2 regions of the Mesorhizobium sp. M6A.T.Ce.TU.002.03.1.1 genome follow, and region 1 is predicted to be linked to the other one. Evidence: predicted binding sites of a transcription regulator. Region 1 holds the regulator's gene; the other holds the start of a gene.
The links. Region 1 encodes PhoB, which activates phosphate uptake and scavenging genes when phosphate is short. Its sites were predicted from a motif close to TGTCATNNANCTGTCAT; they were not measured.
Positions count from the first base shown of each region.

Region 1 (4,419 bases):
AAGGCCGACACAAAGGCTCTATTTTTTCGAGCCTCGAAAAAATACTGGTCCAACGCCGAAGCGCTGTCAACATCATTTCTGATGGATTTTGATGTCCCTGCCGACTTTTTTCGAGCCCCGGAATAAACAATGACAGGGCCTTCTGCTTCTGCCAGTATTTGTTGGACGCTGCCGACGGCTTCCGGTTCATGAGCGGCCGCGGCAAGAGGGAGGAAGCAAAAGAATGTCGGTTGGAATCCGTCATGACGATTTGCGTCGGCGCAACCGGGCGATGGTGATTTCGGCCGTACGCCGGGCAGGCCAGCCGTCGCGAACCGAGATCGCCGCGACCACCGGCCTCAGCCATTCGACCATATCGGCGATCTCTTCCGACCTCATCCAGGAAGGCATCCTGACCGAGAGCAAGGCGAGCGAGACGGTTTCGCTGAAACGCGGCCGGCCGCAGGTCGGCCTCAGCCTCAATCCGGAAGCGGCAGCGGTGTTGGCCGTCGTGTTGTCGCTGAATTTCCTCTCGGTCGCCGTCATCGATTATGCCGGACAAGTGGTCGCCGAGGAACAGCGCCGGCTGGACACGCTGACCATGTCGCGCAACGAGCTGATCGACGAATGTGTCGCCATCGTCCGGCGCCGGCTCGAAGATCCCGATCTCGATGTCCAAAGCGTCGCCCGCATCGCGCTGGCGATCCAGGGCATCACCGATTCCCATGCGCGCGCCATGTTGTGGTCGCCGATCACGCCGCAGACGAACATTGCCTTCGCCGACATTCTGGAACGTGAGTTCGGCATCCCGGCCATCATGGAGAACGACTGCAACATGATGGCCGTGGCGCTGCGCTGGCGCGACCCGGATCGCTACCGCGACGATTTCATCGCCATCCTGCTCTCCCACGGCATCGGCATGGGGCTGGTGCTGAAGGGCGAACTGTTCACCGGCACCCATTCCTCAGGCGGCGAATTCGGCCACATGATCCACCGGCCGGGCGGCGCGCTTTGCCGCTGCGGGCGGCGCGGCTGCGTCGAGGCCTATGCCGGCAACTACGCCATCTGGCGCAATGCAAGGCAGTTGAGCGAGAACGCCGAGCCGGTCGCCGATGTCAGCGACGCCGAGATGCGGGCACTGGCGGCCCGGGCGCGCCAGACGGACGGACCGGAGCGCGAAGCCTACCGCAAGGCCGGCGAAGCGCTCGGCTTCGGGCTCGGCAGCCTGTTCGCGTTGATCGATCCGGCGCCGGTCGCCATGGTCGGCGCCAGCGCTGCCGCTTTCGACCTGATCGAGCCGGCCCTGCGCGAGGCCATCGCTCAGACCGCCGGCGGTCAGCATTCGGGTTCGATTTCCTTCGACACCGAGCCGAACGAGCTGCCGCTGATCCGCGAAGGCTGCGCCATGCGAGCGCTGAGCTTCGTCGACCAGGAGATTTTCGCGCCGGGCGCGCAAGGGAAGTCCGGCACGGCCAGGAAGCACGTGGCCTGAACGGAAGAACGCAGCTTGAATTTAGGCAGTCTGTTCAGTCTTCCCTGATCGCATAGCCCGCGCCGCGGATGGTGCGGATGACATCGGGCATGCGACCATTGTTGACCGCCTTGCGCAGCCGGCCGACATGGACGTCCACCGTGCGCTCGTCGATGTAGATCGTCTCGCCCCAGACATTGTCGAGCAACTGGCTGCGCGAGAACACCCGACCCGGGTGCCGCATCATGAATTCGAGCAGCCGGAATTCGGTCGGCCCGAGCCGGATCTCGCTCTTCTTGCGATAGACCCTGTGCGATTCGCGATCGAGCATGATGTCACCGACCTTCAGCACGCTGGACAGCACTTCGGGCTTGGCGCGGCGCAGCAGCGCCTTGACCCTGGCCATGAATTCCGGTGTCGAGAACGGCTTGACCAGATAGTCGTCGGCCCCGGTCGAGAGGCCGCGCACCCGGTCGCTTTCCTCGCCGCGCGCGGTCAGCATGATGATCGGCAGCCGCTCGGTTTCGGGACGCACCCGAAGGCGACGGCAAAGCTCGATGCCCGAAACCGCCGGCACCATCCAGTCGAGCACCAGAAGATCGGGCACGTTTTCCTGAAGCCGGATTTCGGCCTCGTCGCCGCGCGTCACCACCTCGACCTGATAGCCTTCGGATTCCAGATTGTAGCGAAGGAGGACGCCCAGCGGCTCTTCGTCCTCCACCACCATGATGCGCGGCGCGATCATCGGCCGGTTACCCCTGTCATGTCGCCGACGCCGACATCGTCGTTTCGTCGAGCTTCGGTCGATCCGCCGGCAATTGCTGCCCGGTCACGACATAGTAGGCGTTTTCGGCGATGTTGGTGACATGATCGCCGATACGCTCGAGATTCTTGGCGCAGAACAGAAGATGCGTGCAGGCGGTGATGTTGCGCGGGTCCTCCATCATGTAGGTCAGGAGTTCGCGAAAAACCGCCGTGTATTTCACGTCGATCTTCTCGTCGGCGGCGCGCAGCTCTTTCAACGCGCCGGCGTTGCGCGACACATAGTGCTCGACCACGCCGCGGAGCTGCTCGAGAACGAGATCCGCCATCGCGTCGATACCGTGCGAGAGATTACGCGGCGTGGCGCTCTGACCGACGGCGTTGACCCGCTTGGCTATGTTCTTGGCCAGGTCGCCGATGCGCTCGAGATCGCCGGCCATCCGGATTGCGCCAACCACGGCGCGCAGATCTTGCGCCATCGGCTGCCGCTTGGCGATCAGCGTGATCGCGCTGTCGTCGAGTTCACGCTGCCGCGCATCCATGATGGCGTCATCCGAGACGACGCGCTGCGCCATCGCATTGTCTGACGCGAGCAACGCGCGGATCGACGCTGCGACCATCGCGGCGGCGAGCTCGTCCATGTCGCGGATCAGCCTGTCGATGTGCTCCAATTCCTCGTCGAAAGATGCGACGGTATGTTCACCCATGATACTGTCCTCGTGCTCGAAATTCGCCGGACCGCTTAGCCGAACCGGCCGGTGATGTAGTCTTGGGTGCGCTTGTCGTCGGGGTTGGTGAACATCTTATCGGTCGCGCCCTCCTCGACCAGATAGCCGAGATGGAACATCGCCGTGCGCTGCGACACGCGCGCTGCCTGCTGCATCGAATGGGTGACGATGACGATCGTGTAGTTCTGGCGCAGTTCGTCAATCAGTTCCTCGACACGGGCGGTGGCGATCGGATCGAGCGCAGAACACGGCTCGTCCATCAGGATCACTTCCGGTGACACAGCGATGGCGCGCGCAATGCACAGACGCTGCTGTTGGCCACCGGAAAGGCCAGTGCCCGACTCGAGCAGGCGATCCTTGACCTCGTTGAACAGGCCGGCCTTCTTCAGGCTCGATTCGACGATGCCGTCCAACTCCGCCTTGCTCCTGGCCAGACCGTGAATGCGCGGACCGTAGGCGACGTTTTCGTAGATCGACTTCGGAAACGGGTTCGGCTTCTGGAACACCATGCCGACGCGAGCTCGCAGCTCGACGACATCGATTTTCGGGTCGTAGACATCCTCGTTGTCGAGCGTGATCTTGCCGCTTACCCGCGCGATGTCGATCGTGTCGTTCATTCGATTCAAGCAACGCAGAAAGGTCGACTTGCCGCAGCCCGATGGGCCGATCAACGCCGTCACCTGGTTCTCGCGGACATCGAGATCCACGTCGAACAGAGCTCGCTTCTCGCCGTAATGAACGGAGACCTTTTCGCCCTTCATCTTGATCGAAGGCTCGTTGGTTCCGCTACTCAGTTTCTGCTCGACGCTGGCTTCCGTCATGATGTTCATATCCTCTACTCCTTACCAGCGCCGCTCGAAGCGCCTGCGCAGTATCACCGCGATGGCATTCATGATGACCAAAAACACCAGCAAAATCAAAATCGCCGCCGAAGTCTTCTGCTGGAACCCCGCTTCAGGAAAATCGGCCCACATGAATATCTGCACCGGCAGGATCGTCGCGGGATCGGTGAAGCCACCGGGAATGTCGACGATGAAGGCGACCATGCCGATCATCAGCAACGGCGCGGTTTCACCCAGCGCATGCGCCATTCCGAGGATGGTGCCGGTCATGATACCCGGCATCGCCAGCGGCAGGACGTGATGGAATACGGTCTGGACCTTGGACGCTCCGATGCCAAGCGCCGCCTCGCGGATCGACGGTGGCACGGCGCGCAGCGAAGCGCGTGAGGCGATAATGATGATCGGCAGGGTCATCAGCGCCAGCACCATGCCGCCGACCACCGGGGCCGAGCGCGGCAGGCCGAAGAAATTCAGGAATACGGCAAGTCCAAGCAGGCCGAAGACGATCGAAGGCACCGCCGCCAGATTGTTGATATTCACTTCGATGATCGTCGTCAGCCGGTTCTTGGGCGCAAATTCCTCAAGATAGATCGCCGCCGAAACGCCGATCGGGAAGGCGATGGCGAGCGTTACGATC
Region 1 covers NZ_RZTI01000016.1:39,037-43,455, forward strand. Annotated here, with positions in the region: gene EOC93_RS07710 (ROK family protein) at 224-1,471, shown strand; gene phoB (phosphate regulon transcriptional regulator PhoB) at 1,506-2,195, opposite strand; gene phoU (phosphate signaling complex protein PhoU) at 2,212-2,919, opposite strand; gene pstB (phosphate ABC transporter ATP-binding protein PstB) at 2,955-3,770, opposite strand; gene pstA (phosphate ABC transporter permease PstA) at 3,783-4,419, opposite strand, start outside.

Region 2 (4,419 bases), on a different contig from region 1:
GGACAAGAAGTGGATCGATGAGAACCTGCACGACTATTTCCGCCACACCGGTCCGAGCCTGTCGCCCTTCAACGCCTGGACGCTGCTGAAGGGCCTGGAGACGCTGCCGCTGCGCGTGCGCCAGCAGACGGAAAGTGCCGGCCGGATCGCAGATTTCCTTGCCGAGCGATCAGGGATTGCCCGTGTCATCTATCCGGGCCGCGCCGACCACCCGCAGGCGGCGATCGTCAAAAAGCAGATGTCGGGCGGCTCGACGCTGATCTGCCTCGACGTCAAGGGCGGCAAGCAGGCGGCCTTCGCCTTCCAGAACGCGCTCGATATCGTGCTGATCTCCAACAATCTCGGCGACGCCAAGAGCCTGATCACTCACCCGGCGACGACGACGCACAAGAATCTGAGCGACGAGGCGCGCGCCGAACTCGGCATCGGGCCAGGCACGCTCAGGCTGTCTGTCGGCCTGGAGGACGCCGACGACCTGCTCGAAGACATCGAGCAGGCATTGAAAGCCGCCAGATAGGGATACGCACTGGAGCGGCTTTGCTCGCATCGTCAAAAGCAGGCGCTGTCAGGCGCCCGACGGGGTCTCTTCCAATTCCGCAGCGGCGCTGGTGTGGATGGTCATCGTGTTGCCGCGCCAGTCGACGGCACCGCTGAGCCAGCCTCGCGCCCAAATGGCGGGAAGCATCACGTCCCGCGCAACCATCGCCGGGATCATGCGCAGCGACAGGTGCCAGCCCTTAGCCGAGGCGAGAGCGCATTCCGGCAAATACGCGACTACCAGCACGGCGATGGCGGTTGCCGACAGGCTGAAGCCGGCGCTGGCCGCCGCAATCAGCGCAAGCGCCAGCGGCATCGCCGCGCCGATCAGTATCTCGGGCGCGAAGAACAGGGGGAAGGTGACGCGGCGCAGGCGTGCCCAGCGGGCCTGGCGCGACCAGATTTCGCCGAGAGTGCGCAAACCGAGCGGCTGCTCAAAGGGCGAGGCGACGAGATTGACGCGCAGTCCGAGCCCGTTGACCAGCTTGGTCGCGGCGGCGTCCTCGGCGATCTCGGCGGCAAGCGCACGGATGCCGCCATTGGCGTCGAGCATGGGCTTGTCCCACAACATGCTCTTGCCCTGGGCAAAACCGAGGCCGATCACCTCGCCGGCATATTGCCAGCGCGCCTGTAGGGTGTTGAGGAATGCGCATTCGACCTCCGCCCAGAACCCGTCCGGCCGCGAGCCGATCGGCGTCGAGCAGACAAGGCCGGTGTCGGGCCGCCACGTCGCCATCAGATGCTGGACATAGTCCCTCGGCATCAGGACGTTGGAATCGGCAAGGATGACCCAGCGGTGGCGCGCGGCCTCCCAGCCCTTCACACAATTGTTGAGTTTCGGATTGCCGCTGATGCGGTCGTCGCCGACGAGCAGCCGGGCCGGCACGGCCGGAAAGCGGGCGATCGCATCGGTGATCGGCCTGACCACCGGGTCGTCGGCATGGGCGACGCAGAAGATGAGCTCATAGCGCGGCCAGTCGAGCGAGAAGACGCGCTCGAGCGTTTCCTCGGCAAACGGCTCGACGCCGCGCGACGGCACGACGATCGACACCGCAGGCGCCTTGCCGGCTGGCGGCGCGATCCTGCCAGGCCGCTTCAGCTTCAACGAAGCGAGCAGGATGCTGGCGAGATTGACAAGGAGCAGAGCTGTGGAAAGCAAGGCGGCTGTGACTGTCAGTTCCATCGATATCTGGTCACTCCAGAAAAACCGGCCGCATGGAAGCCGTTTTCAACAGTTCGACAGAATGCTGAGTCGCCCGGCCCTGCACACCATCATTGTCATGTGTCACTTAAATGACATTGTTCTTCGGCAGCTGCGCTCAAAGGAGTCGGACAACGCCAGAAAGCACCCGGTTGACCAAACCACGGAGAGCGTCGAAAGTTCCGTCTACATATTGTGGAGTAGTCTATGTACAGCGCCGTTACGCGCAACATCGAAGTACAGGTCAGGCCGTTCTATCTGGAGGATCGCTCCGATCCGTCGGAGAACCGCTATGTCTGGGGCTACCAGGTCACCATCGACAATCAGTCGGATGAATTCGTGCAGCTTCTGTCACGCTACTGGCACATCACCGACGGCACCGGCCGGGTCGAGGAAGTGCGCGGCGCCGGTGTTGTCGGCGACCAGCCCGAACTCAACCCCGGCGACAGTTATCAATATACATCCGGCTGCCCGCTCTCGACGCCGTCCGGCATCATGGTCGGCCACTACACGATGCGCAACAAGCGGGGCGAGACGTTTGATATCGCCATCCCCGCCTTTTCGCTCGACTTGCCGGGCACACGGCGGACGGTGAACTGAGAGAGAAAGCATCGGCCGTTCGCGCCGCCCCTCATCCGCCTGCCGGCACCTTCTCCCCGTAAAGGACGGGGAGAAGGGACAAGCTCCAGCGCCCCCCTCTCCCCGTCCTTATGGGGAGAGGGTGAGGGTGAGGGGCAGCGCCAACGCTATCCACTTTACTGTGCCGAGCCGAACTCCGCCGGATCGAAGTCATATTGCTTCGAGCAGAATTCGCAGGCGACGTGAATGCCGCCATCCTCGGTGCTGTCCCTGATCTCGTCGGCGGAGAAGCCTTCGAGGATGCCGCGGATCTTCTCCTTGGAGCATGAGCACTGGTCGGCGACCGGCACGCCGCCGAAGACATGGACGCCGTGCTCGTGGAACAGCCGGTAAAGCAAGCGCTCGGCGCCGATCGTCGGATCGATCATCTCCGTCGGCTCGATCGTTCCAAGCAACGCCAGCAGTTCCTGCCAGGAATTGTCGGCCGGATCGTGGATCTCCTCACGCGGATCGCCGTCGCCGCCCGGAAGGTCGGGCACGCGCATGCGTTCGGGCGATTGCGGCAGGAATTGCGCCAGAATGCCACCGGCACGCCATTGCTCGCGGGCACCGCCGACGCCGGGCGTCAACAGCTTGGCCACCGAGAGCCTGAGATCGGTCGGGATCTGCTCCGACTGACGGAAATAGGTGCGCGCGGCCTCTTCCAGCGTCTCGCCGTCGAGCTGGACGATGCCCTGATAGCGTTGCGTGTGGGCGCCCTGGTCGATGGTCAGGGCCAGGACACCGCTGCCGAGCAGCGTCTGCTGCGAGGTCTCGCCGGCAGACGTCAGCGCTTCCAGCCGGTCGGCATCAAAGCGCGCATAGGCGCGCAGAGCCTGCGGCGTGGAAAAATCCGCAACCAGCATGTCGACCGGCCCGTCGGTGCGGGTCTGCAGGATGAACTTGCCCTCGAATTTGAGCGAGGTGCCGAGCAGCACCGTCAGCACGCAGGCTTCCGCCAGCAGGCGGGCGACCGGCTCGGGATAGTCATGACGGCTGAGGATCGCGTCGAGCATCGGCCCGAGCTGGACGGTGCGGCCACGCACGTCGAGCGGGCCGACCTCGAAGGGCACGACATGATCGTCGCCGGCATAGCCGAACTCGCCGAGTTTGGGTTGATGTTCAGCCAATTGATGAGTTTCCAACATAACAAAGCTCCGGGGCGCGGCCATGCCGCCCTCCGGGGCGCATGCGTCGAAACGCGCTCGATTTGCGTGATGCGCCTGAGATAGGCACCACACATTGCCGGATCAAGGTGGCCCGGATCAAGGTGGCCCGGATCAAGCGCCGAGGCACCAGGCCAGAACCGCCTTCTGGGCGTGGAGCCGGTTCTCGGCCTCGTCGAACACCACCGAATGCGGCCCGTCGATGACCTCGTCGGTGACCTCCTCGCCGCGATGCGCCGGCAGGCAGTGCATGAACAATGCGTCGGGCTTTGCCTTCGCCATCAGCGCCGCGTTGACCTGATAGGGTGAGAAGACATTGTGGCCGCGGGCACGGTGCTCCTGGCCCATCGACACCCAGCAGTCGGTGACAACGCAGTCGGCCTCGTGGACCGCCTCCTCGGGCGAGCGGGTGAAATTCAACTTGCCGCCATGCGCCGTCGACCAGTCGACATGCTTCTGCGCCGGCTCGCTGCCTTCCGGCACGGCAACGTTGAGGTTGAAGCGGAACCGCGCCGAGGCTTCCAGAAGCGAATGCAGCACGTTGTTGCCGTCTCCGGTCCACGCGATGGTCTTGCCGGCGACCGGACCGCGATGTTCCTCGAAGGTCATGATGTCGGCCATCAGCTGGCAGGGATGGGTATCGTCGGTCAGCCCGTTGATGACGGGAACGGTGGCGTTCTCGGTCAGCTCCAGCAGCCGGTCATGCGATGTGGTGCGGATCATGATCGCATCGACATAGCGCGACAGCACCTTGGCCGTGTCGGCGATGGTTTCGGAGCGGCCGAGCTGCATCTCGGTGCCGGTCAGCATGATGGTCTCGCCGCCGAGCTGGCGCATGCCGACGTCGAAGGACACGCGCGTGCGCGTCGACGGCTTGTCGAAGATCATCGCCAGCAC
Region 2 covers NZ_RZTI01000001.1:96,489-100,907, reverse strand. Annotated here, with positions in the region: gene EOC93_RS00475 (O-succinylhomoserine sulfhydrylase) at 1-517, shown strand, start outside; gene EOC93_RS00470 (ceramide glucosyltransferase) at 566-1,720, opposite strand; gene apaG (Co2+/Mg2+ efflux protein ApaG) at 1,946-2,338, shown strand; gene EOC93_RS00460 (Hsp33 family molecular chaperone) at 2,494-3,528, opposite strand; gene argF (ornithine carbamoyltransferase) at 3,637-4,419, opposite strand, start outside.
Region 2: the regulator PhoB is predicted to act here: its motif matches at 1,820-1,836, upstream of EOC93_RS00470 (ceramide glucosyltransferase).